Regions from separate parts of the Qipengyuania sp. L-5Y genome, predicted to be linked through region 1. Evidence: riboswitches for the same ligand, from Rfam matches in the RefSeq annotation. Region 1 holds a riboswitch; the other holds the start of a gene.

Region 1 (5,576 bases):
TATCATTCCTTCTGCCGCTTGCGCGGACCTCCGTATGTTGTCGAGCCGTCAGTCGGCTGCGTTCTACGTGTTCGTCATCATGACCGCGCGTAGCTCAGCCGCTGCATCTTGGCGGCGTAGGCGCTGTCGAACTCGTGCGCTTCGGCGTCGGGATCGCCGACATAGAACGTGCCGTCGCGCCACATCGCATGCATCACGATGGCGAGCTTGCGGGCGACCGCGACACGCGCCTTGGCGTGGCACTTGGTCTTCGCGAGCTTCAGTCCCCACGTCTTGATCGTGTCGCGCCCCTTGAACCGGGTGAGCATCGCGGATGCAGCCTCGTAGAGCGCGCGGCGCATATCGGGATCACCCGCCTTGCTGATGCGGCCCTTCACGTCGATCGACGAGCCCGACTGCCAGCGGCGCGAGGTAAGCCCGAAGTATGCTGCGACGTTGCGCGAGCGGCGGAAGCGGGTGGGATCATCGATCGCGCTCTTGAAGCTCAGCGCGGTCACCGGGCCGACGCCCGGGATCGCCATGAACCGGCGGCACAGCTCGTCGCGCATGGCGAGCTGGGTGACGAGCTTGTGCAGGATCAGATACTCATCCCACAGCGCCGCGCGGGCTCTGAGCATGCAGTCCATCAGCCCTGCGGTCATCGCATCGCCTGCGACCGCCTCGCGCACGGCCTTCGCCATCGATCCGCGTCCGACCTTGCCAAGCCGGATCCCGAACACCTTCAGCGAGTGGCGGATGGCGTTCTCGATATCGAGGAACTTGCGCTTGAGGTTGCGCCGCTGGACCAGCAGCAGGCGTATCCGGTAGCACTCCTCGGTCTTGATATGCGCCTGCCGGAACCACCCGGTGCGCATGATATGGGCGATACCGAGCGCATCGGCGGCGTCGGTCTTGTTGCGCTGGGCCGACAGCGCGGCGCGCACATGGCGCGTCTCCAGACAGACGGCGGGCAAGCCCAGCTCGATCAATCCGGCATGCAGCCACGGCGATACCGATCCCGCCTCATGGCCGACCCGGCGCAGCCGTCCCGCAAACCGCTCCAGCGCCTCAGCGATCAGCTCCGGCTCGGTCGGGACCTCGGTCTCCAGTACCACCTTCCCGTCATCGCCCACCACACAGATCGCGGTCTCCTCGATCGATACATCGAGCCCTGCAAAGTACTCCATCATCCGACTCCTACGCTTCCGTTTAACCGGAGCGAGGGAAGCGCCTGATGCAGCCGCTGTGCAAGACTTGGCCGCAGCCAAGTCCTCCCCAAATACAGCGGCCCTCATTTTCTTTCTTCAAATCAGACGCTTACGGACAAATACCCCACGCCGATTACGCCTGCAAGCGGAGTGCATCGCGACTGTATCCGGCGCTGCCAGCGACCTGCAGTGATAGCGTTGCGAGTGTGCTTCTGATTAGCAACCAAGCTGCAAAGTTTCTGTAGCGGCAGTGTCTAAGAGCGTCGCTAAATGATGCAACGCCAAGGCAGCGCAACGACGCGATCATCGCACACCAAGCGCCAGATATTCGGATTACGAGCGCACACGGGATACTCGACGATTGGTTGCGGCCACGCTCGTGGACGGCCTATGTGTCAGCTTCTGGGTCAATAATGTTGACGCTTTAATGTCGTGGTTTAGGGTGGGTGTGCGACGGTCGGCTTTTAGGCCGCGCATTCAATATAGAGGACATTGAACCGGCGACGAAGTTGGACCGTATGCGATCTGTCCGGCTTGCGCATTAGAAACTAAAATGCTGCCGTACGGCTTCCGACACCATTCGCGATATTTAAGAAAGGGTTGAGAATCGATCTCAGACGAAAGCGAAAGCTGGTGCCAATCCAAAGGTCGACGGATCAACATCTGGGCATTTCAGTTGGTGACCTAAACAGATACGATGGATTAAGTTCACCTACCCCCTAAAACGGCGACCATCGTCTTGCTGCGTTGCTCTGGAACTGAGCGCTTGCCGCTCATTCGACCAAAGTCTATGAGACGAGCGTCGGCAGAATCAAATGTCGATAAAGCGTGCCGGTAACGGGAACGCAGTGAGGTCTCGATAGGCCAATTCTGCGGCTGTCCCTGCAACTGTAAGCGGCGAGCGCGTAACATGGGTGGGGTTGGCTCCACAACCACTGGGCGGCAATTGTCGTCTGGGAAGGTATGTTTCGTGCGACAACCCGTGAGCCAGGAGACCGACCGGCGCGTGTCGCTCTTGCCGGGCTCATGGGATTGGCCAGGCGCGAAACGAATTTCGTCCGGGCGACGAGTAGCGGTTGGAGCCGCATCGGCAGGACTGCCGGGGGATGCACGCGTCCGTCCCTAGCAGTCTCGTCGACCGCACTCGTGCGGACGCTCCGGCCAAGTCGCCCGGCGCCCCGGAAATTCGTTCTCATGAAATACATTCACCTGTCGCTTCTGTCTTCCGTGCTTCTGCCGGCTCCATCGCTCGCTCAGACCATCGATCCCGCTGCCGATCCAGAGACATCCAACACCTCGATCGTCGTCACCGGGAACCGCGCCACCGATCCCATGCCGCTCGACCGGATCGGCGGATCGGTCACCGTCCTCGACGAGCAAATCCTCGACCGGAGGCAAGTCCGCGAGGTGTCCGACGTGCTCCGCGACGTCCCAGGGGTCGCGGTCGGACGGGTTCCCGGTCAGACACAGCTTCGGTTGCGCGGTGCTGAAGCCAACCATACGCTCGTCCTCGTTGACGGGATCGAGGTGTCGGATCCCTATGCCGGCGAGTTCGATTTCGGAACGCTTATCGCCGACGAGGCTTCGCGGATCGAGGTGCTGCGCGGACAGCAGAGCGCGATCTACGGGTCGGACGCGATCGGCGGCGTCATCCAGTACATCACTCTCGACGGCCGCGATGCGCCCGGGGCGGTCGCGCGGATCGAAGCCGGTTCGTTCGGCATGGTGAACGGTGCTGCCCGGATCGCTGGATATAGTGGCGATCTCGACTACGCGCTGTCCGCCACACTCAATACCACCGATGGCACGCCAGGCGCCCGGAACGGCACGCGCGATCTTGCGAACGACAGTGGTGCGGTCTCGCTGAAGACGACGTTCGCGCCATCAACCAATGCACGCCTCACTGGTGTATTACGCTACGCGCGCACCAATGCCGAATTCAACGACAGCGATTCCGATCCGGGAAGTCCGACCTTCGGATTCCAGGTCGATAGCCCCGGCAACCGCTTCGAGAACGAGGCTATCTATGTGCTCATCAGGGGCGAGCTAGACTTGCTCGACGATCGCTGGACCCAAGCGTTTTCGGCCCAGATCGCGGATACCCGGCGCGACGGTTTCGCTTCGACTGGACGCAGCTATGGCAGCGAGGGCCAGAGGTTGAAAGGGTCCTACGATACGACGTTGCGTATCGAGGCTGGCGGTCTGACCCACCGGGTCACGGCGGCTCTCGATGTCGAACGCGAACGCTTCCGTAACACCGATCCGACCGGCTTCGCATTCACCGGTCGCCGACAGATCGACAATGTCGGTCTCGTCGGCCAGTATGCGATCGATCTCGGAGACCGAGCGAGCGCGTCCGCATCCATCCGCAGGGACTGGAACGACCAGTTCGCCGATACAACCACGTACAGGCTTCAGGCGAGCTATCGGATCGCTGCGGCTACGCGAGTGCGCGGGGCCGTCGGATCGGGGGTGAAGAACCCCTCGTTCTACGAACTATATGGGTTCGTGGACGGCCGTTTCATCGGCAATCCCGACCTCAGGCCCGAGAAGTCGAGCGGATGGGAGATCGGGATCGACCAGTCGCTGTTCGGTGAGCGCGCTTCAATCGGGGTCACCTATTTCGAGAGCGAACTGGACGAAGAGATCTTCACTTCTTTTCCGCCCCCGAACTTCGTCGCCAGCCCTGGCAATCGCGATACCGTATCCAAGAGAAACGGCGTCGAAGTGTTCGGCGAGGCGCGCTTCGCGGAAGCTTGGCGCGTCAATGGAGCTTACACCTATCTGCGTTCCCACGAGGATGGCGCGCGCGAAGTGCGGCGGCCCTCCCATACCGCCAGCCTGGCTGTCGACTGGCGCGCTCCCAAGGATGCCGGAGGGGTCACGCTCGTTGCGCGCTACAATGGAGAGACGATCGACAGCGCTTTCATCGATCCCTCGTTCGTGCCGGTTCGCGTGCAACTGGACGACTACTTTCTGCTGAACGTCAACGCCGACGTGAGGGTGATGGATAATGTCGAGCTGTTCGGCCGAGTCGAGAATTTGACGGCCGCCGATTACGAGGATGTCTTCAGTTTCGCGACGCCCGGACGCTCGTTCGCCATTGGCGCGCGCGCGCGTTTCTAAGGAGAATTTCGATGACGGATGAAATGATAGCAAAGTCCGACATTGCGAGGTTCGCATGGCCTGTCACACTTGCCTTGGCGACGGTGGGCGGATCGCTGGTTGCCGCCTGCATGATGCCGTTCGTGGCTGTTACGATCGTGACCGCCGCGACCATGCGCCGCTCGCTCGCGTTAACGACGATCCTCGCGATCTGGGCGACCAACCAGTTGCTGGGGTTCACCGTCCTCGGCTACCCGCACACGGGATATGCGTTCGCCTGGGGCGGTGCGCTGGGCATCGCATCTATTCTCGCCATGCTCGCCGGTGCCATCATCATGGGAGAACAAAACGAGCTGAGCACCCTTCGGACATTTGGCGCCTTTCTGATCGGCTTCGCTGTTTACGAGGCTGCGCTATTCGGGTTTGCTTTGGTGGTAGGCGGGACAGAGACTTTCACGATGGCGATCGTGGGACAGATCTTCGCGAACGATGCATTATGGTTCGCAGGACTGTTGTTGGCGTCCTGGCTCCTCGCCAGAGCCGCTCCCACGCTATTCGGACCTTCTCCGCGAATACGGTTCGCCTGACATGGCGCAGCCGCGCATCGTGTCCCTCCTGCCGAGCGCGACCGAAATCGCCGTCGCACTCGGATTGGGAGAGAGCCTCGTCGGTCGCTCGCACGAATGCGATTATCCGCTTTTCGTAAAGGCATTGCCGGTCGTCACGTCGACCAGACTCGAGAAAGGACTGACGTCGCGGCAGATCGACGACCGGATCCAGGAAATCGTGAGGCAAGGACTGTCGGTATACGAAGTCGATACCGCGCTTCTGCGGGACTTGCGGCCCGACCTCATCTTGACCCAATCGCAATGCGCGGTCTGCGCGGTCACCCCTGCCGATCTGGAAGAAGCACTCGGCGACTGGATCGGAACCGCCCCGACGCTGCTGTCGCTGGCACCCGATACATTGGAAGATGTATGGAGCGATTTCGCTAAGGTCGCCGAAGCGGCGGGAATTCCCAAGCGTGCATCATCGGTCGTCGGTGACTTGAAGGAGCGGATGTCAGGGCTATCCCGAAGTAGCGCGGAGAGGATGGATCGCCCGCGTGTCGCCGCGATCGAATGGATCGATCCGCTGATGGCCGCAGGAAACTGGGTACCCGAACTAATCGAGGCGGCCGGCGGTCACCCATTGTTCGCGCGAGCCGGAGAACATTCCTCGTGGCTGAATTGGGACGACTTGATTGCCGCCGATCCCGATCTGATCGTTGCGATGCCCTGCGGA
Region 2 (5,576 bases), on a different contig from region 1:
TCGCCAGCAATTGTCCCGGCGCCGTCACATCGGCAAGGATCGCATCGGTGCAGGGGTTCAGGCTGACGATGGTCGGCCGCGCCCGAGCCGTCGGCGCATCGGCCCCGCCCTGCGCACATGCGGCAAGGAGCAGGACCGATGCGGCGAGCAGCGGTTTCACATCTTCGCCCTGATCCCGCCGAAGACGCTGCGGCCAGCCGTCCCATATCCTGCAACCGTCTGGTAATCGGTGTCGAACACGTTCTCGACGCGGCCAAACAGTTCCAGATTGTCGCCCAGGCCGAAGGATGCCCGCACATCGAGCAACTCGTATCCTTCGAGGCGAACGGTGTTGGAGGCATTATCCCAGCTTGCACCCACGAGGCGCAGATCCGCCCCCAGGCCGAGACCGAAATCGCTGATCCAGTCGCCGTAAATGGTACCGAAATGCTTGGGTCGCCGCGCCAGATCGAGATCGGTCGTACGATCTTCCGCATCGACATAGGAATATGTGCCGGCAAGGCGAAGACCGGGTGCAAGATCGAAGCCTGCCTCCGCTTCGATGCCCTGCGCGCGGGCGCGGGCGGTGTTCAGGTATACGCCGGAAGGTCTTTCAGGCGTAACGCCGAACCCGATCAGATTGTCGCTGTCGCGGCGGAAGCCCGTCAGCGCGAGATGCAGACCTGAGCCCCGCTGCCCTTTCTCAACTCCCAGATCGTAGCTGGTGCTTTCTTCGGGTTCGAGCTCCGTATTCCCGTAGAACGAGAGCAACTGGTACAGTGTCGGTGCCTTGAAACCTTCGCCCACGCTACCGCGCACGCGCCAGTCATCGCCAAAGCCATAGCTCACATCGCCGCCGAAGCTTACATGCGTGCCGAACTGTTCGTGATCGTCCACGCGCGCACCGCCATGGACGGCCAGACGGCCCATCACCCAGCCAAGCTGCGCATAGGCCCCGCTGATTTCGGTTTCGGCGGCCGTGTCGAAGCTCGTTTCAAACTCGGTCCATTCATGATCGCCGCCGAAAGCCAGCGAGAGACCGCCCAGCAAACGGTATTCTCCGCGCAGCGAGATGCGATCGGAGCGGCCGTCGCTGGCAAAGGTCTCCGCCCCGGAACCATCGCGATTGGCGCGCTTGGTATCGGACAGGCTGTACGCGGCGCGCAGGGTCAGGTCGTTGCCGTAATAGGCAAGGCCGACATCGCCCCAGTAACGCGTGGTTTTCTGCGTATCGTCGGTATCCGCGAGAACGAAATCGGGTGCGGGAAAGCCATCGATCTCGACGTCGCCTTCCGCAAAGTTGCCATGCGCGAACAGCTCGAGGCTGGGGGTCAGATTGAGGAAGGCGCTGGAGCCGATAGCGAATTGCTTCGATCCGTCGGCTTCCGTGCCCGATGCGGCTGCGGAAAATCCGTCGGTCTCGAACCATGACCCGGTCAGGCCGATAAAGGCATTGTCATTGCCTGCTCCGGCAGCGGCGCTGGCAAACAGCGTGTCGCGCGAGCCGTACTCGACGCTGGCAGTCATGCCGCGCTCGGCCCGCGTCGAGATGTCGATCACCCCGCCCACGGCTTCCGATCCCCAGATCGTGCTGTTCGATCCGCGCAGAACATCGATCTTGCCGGCTGTACCAAGCAGCAGATTGCCGAAATCGAAGCCGCCCGAAGGGCTCGCCTGGTCGGCCACGCGCACGCCGTCGACCAGTACCAGAAGCTGATCGGGATTGGCGCCGCGCACGTTTACGCTGGTTACCGTACCGACACCCCCGCTACGCGACAGCGACAGACCGGGAACGCGCGCAAGTGCGCGTGCCGGATCGGCACCCTGAATGGTTTCGATCTCTTCCCGTCCGATGACGGTGACCGACTGGCCGGTATTGCGCAGATCGGTGCCGAGGCCGTTGGCCGTGACCGTGATGATCGCCTCGGCCGGGGCCGCGCTGCGATAGCTGCCCACAGTCGCTTGCTGATCGCCAGCCTCGTTTGCCTCGTCCTGGGCGGCGATGATTTCCTCGAGCGCCTGCTCGCTGGCAGTCTGCGCATACGCTGCGCCAGGCATTGCCGAAGCGGAAATCAAAAGCAGATATTTATACACGTAACCTCCTGTCATGAACGAAATGCCGCCCATGACGGGAGGGAGCCGAAACGCTCCATCCACGTTTGCTACAGGTACACCCCGCCCTGCAGCCGAACGACGGTCATGGGCAGGTCTCCTGGCTCCCGGATCAGCGGCCCTGTTCCGCCTTCCCGCTTTCGCAGTGGCATATGGAGCGGACCTCCCCGGTCACAGTTGCGGGAGCAGCGAGGGGCTTGCACCCTCTTCCCTCTTCGGGCCTGCGCAAACAGGCCAACCCGTGACTCGCGGCGCCGACTACTGCGCAATGTGTCGTTGCACAAGACGCAACTTCATTAAGTTTTGCTGTTATAGGGCGCCATCGAATCCCGTCCCGTTGCGGGATGGCGATCGCACACATCTGTCGGCCTTACCGGGTATAGGCTATGGGCAATTCCTGAAAGAAGGACGCAGTTTGAGCGGATTGGAAGTGTTGGCCGGGGACAAGGACCGTGCGCTGCACGTCGCCTCGCCGCGCGCCCAGCGCCGAGCCGCCAGACTGCAGGATCGCCGTAAACTGGCGACCCGCCTCGGTATTCTTGGCGCTGCCATCGCTCTTCCGACCGTGGCTGCGCAAGGCGAATGGTCCGATTTCAGAAGCGCGATTGGCCTGGGCGACGAACGCGTACCCTTGACGCCCATGCCGTTCGAAACGGCTGGCGAAAGCTTTCCTGGATCGGCCTTCTATTACCTCGAAGATGCCCCGCGCCTTGCCACAGATATCGCCGACCTTCGCAAGAGCGAAGGGACGCTTGAAACCGTCGAATTTGCACAAAGTCATGGCGCGGTTGCAGCGGCACAGGCATTTCGCCAGACGGGCAACGGTATCGACAAGGCGCGCGCATTGCAGTGCCTTTCCATGGCCGTGTACTACGAAGCCGCCAGCGAAAGCCTGTCGGGCCAACAAGCGGTGGCGCAAGTGGTCCTGAACCGGGTTGCACATCCCGCCTATCCCGCCAGCATCTGCGGTGTGGTGTTTCAGGGGTCGGAACGCAAGACGGGCTGCCAGTTCAGCTTCACCTGCGACGGATCACTGGCGCGCACCCCTTCCCGCCGGGGGTGGGCGGTGGCCCAATCCGTAGCGCTGGGTGCCTTGGCGGGCGAGGTTTACAAGCCCGTCGGCCTGGCCACACATTACCACACCAATTACGTGAACCCCTATTGGGCCGCCAGCCTCGACTATATCGGTGCCATCGGCGCGCACCGTTTCTATCGCTGGAAAGGCGGGGCCGGAACCGCCGGTGCCTTTACCGACGACTATGCCGGCGCGGAGCCGCTTGCCGCCCCCAACGTTCGGCGCGCGGAAGCGGACGTCCCCGGCCCTGTACAGCCTACCCCTCCGTCCAATGCCGCTATCGGTATCAGTACCGAACCGGATGCGCCGGTTGGGGCGCCCGCCGCCGCAGCTCCAGCCGACAAGCTTCCGCAATCCGGCAGGGTTCGCGAGGAGTATGCCAATTCAGGCAAATGGATCAACGAGCCCGGGAAAAAATAGGCTTGCGGGCCAACACGAAGGCAATCCTTTACGTCTCCACAACCATGCTGCGGAACCGAAGTTTAGCGTGCTTCGGCCATGAGGGGGTTCAACAGCCCAGCCCCCCTGAGGAGACCATGGCATGCCGGTCCATTTCGCTGCCGCACGTTCCACCGCTCATTCGCCGATTGCCCGGGCACTGGCTCGCAAAGCGCACTCGCGCGCGGCGAACGACAATGCCGGGGCAGCGCAGATGGTCGCCACCGCTTCCCCTATCGATGGCGTGATGCATGCAGCGCTGAAGCACTTTGCGAACCATGGGCTGAGCGCGGCGAAAGTTGCAGCGCAGCAGGCTGAACACGCCCATGCGGCCGACGACACCGAAAGTTACGACTGGTGGCTCGGCATCTGCCGAACGCTCGACCGCGGGCTGGCCAGACGCCTTGATGAGCAGCTTGCCATCAAGTCGTTGCTGGCGAGCATATCCCCCGTATAACTCCGGAAAATCCACGTGTTACCGTTAACTGAAATATGATGGATCCGCCTTAAACGCTTTGCCATGGGTGAGCGAAGCGGGTCATTCGATTTGAAGCGGTACGTCGCCCATGCGTCGTCGACAGATCCGTTGAGCGAGAAAGCTCGCAACTCTCTCATTCGTTCTCTCTACGACCGGCGCACGGCCCTTGCAGTAGGCGCCATGAACTGCACCATCTCGAGCACGGTCGTGGCGTATCTGTCCGGTAGCGCCCTCCTCTATTCACTTGTCTTTCTGCTCAGCAGCATCGCCGTCCTGCGCATTGTCAACTCTCGTCACCTGGCGAAGCGCCCGGAAGAGATAAGTGCGGCCCAGCTTGAATTCGCTTACAAGTTCGGCGCGTTCGGCTTCAGCCTCATCCTCGGCACTGTGGCTGCATCGGCCATCGCGCTCGACATCGATGCGATGGCGCAGGTCCTGATCATTTCGAATGCGCTGGGCTACGGCATAGGCATCTGCGCGCACAACGCCGCGCGTCCGGCCATAGCTCTGGGCCAGTTGACGCTGGTGTCGACACCCATAGTCATCGCGTCGATCGCCCATGGTTCGATCGCCGGGGCATGTCTTGCGATAACCATCGCTCTTCTCTTTCCCGCAATGTACTCGATCGTCACCTCCATCTTTCGCACCTTGCACGAATCCCTCGACGCGGCAGACCGCAGCGCAGCGCTGGCAGCGGAAATGGAAACCTTCGCCCTGACCGACACGGTAACCGGGCTTTCCAATCGTCTTGGGCTGGACCGCCTTTTGCCTGGCGTCATCTCGGCGGCAGATGTCGACGGGCGGGCTGGTATTTTCTGGATCGACCTGGACAGGTTCAAGGAAGTCAACGATCTCAAAGGTCATCAAGCAGGTGATGAGGTTCTGCACACTATCGGCGCGCGGATCGCCGCGCTGGTCGGCGAGGACGGTATCGTCGCTCGTTTCGCCGGTGACGAGTTCGTCGTTGCCTGCCAGATAGCCGACCGCAACGCCGCGTCTGTCATGGCCAACACGCTCCTGGGCGAGGTCATGCGTCCGCTGCAAGTCGATGGGGAACGCCTGGAAATGGGCGCATCGATCGGCATCGCCTTGATGCCGATCGATGGCGTGACGGCAGATCAATTGATGCGCCATGCGGATATGGCGCTGTATGAGGCCAAAGTCGCCGGACGATCCCAAATTCGATTCTTCACCCCATCGATGACCAGGGACCTGACCCATCGCCGAAAGATCGAGACGGAACTTCGCCTTGCGCTCTCGCGGCATGAAATGTCCGTCTACTTTCAGCCGATTGTCGATCTGGACACGGGGCGCATTCGCTGTTTCGAAGCGCTGGCGCGCTGGCTCCACCCGACGAGGGGAGAAATTCCTCCCGATCAGTTCATCCCGGTTGCCGAAGAATGCGGCGCAATCGTAACTCTCGGCAACTGGCTCACTGGCGAAGCCGCGCGGGCGGCCGCAGCCTGGCCCGACGATATATCCGTCGCGGTCAAT

What was found. A riboswitch is a leader RNA that binds a small molecule or an ion and turns the genes downstream of it on or off. The one in region 1 is predicted to bind cobalamin.
Region 2: linked by a shared signal. The riboswitch ahead of AC13F2_RS04470 (TonB-dependent receptor plug domain-containing protein) and the one ahead of AC13F2_RS05180 (TonB-dependent receptor plug domain-containing protein) in region 1 are both predicted to bind cobalamin.

Annotation. Positions count from the first base shown of each region.
Region 1 is NZ_JBSXOM010000025.1:872-6,447, forward strand. It holds gene AC13F2_RS05175 (IS110 family RNA-guided transposase) at 78-1,166, opposite strand; cobalamin riboswitch at 1,974-2,205, shown strand; gene AC13F2_RS05180 (TonB-dependent receptor plug domain-containing protein) at 2,382-4,313, shown strand; gene AC13F2_RS05185 (hypothetical protein) at 4,325-4,879, shown strand; gene AC13F2_RS05190 (cobalamin-binding protein) at 4,881-5,576, shown strand, end outside.
Region 2 is NZ_JBSXOM010000024.1:19,353-24,928, forward strand. It holds gene AC13F2_RS04465 (ABC transporter substrate-binding protein) at 1-160, opposite strand, end outside; gene AC13F2_RS04470 (TonB-dependent receptor plug domain-containing protein) at 157-2,073, opposite strand; cobalamin riboswitch at 2,165-2,349, opposite strand; gene AC13F2_RS04475 (cell wall hydrolase) at 2,507-3,586, shown strand; gene AC13F2_RS04480 (hypothetical protein) at 3,708-4,061, shown strand; gene AC13F2_RS04485 (putative bifunctional diguanylate cyclase/phosphodiesterase) at 4,191-5,576, shown strand, end outside.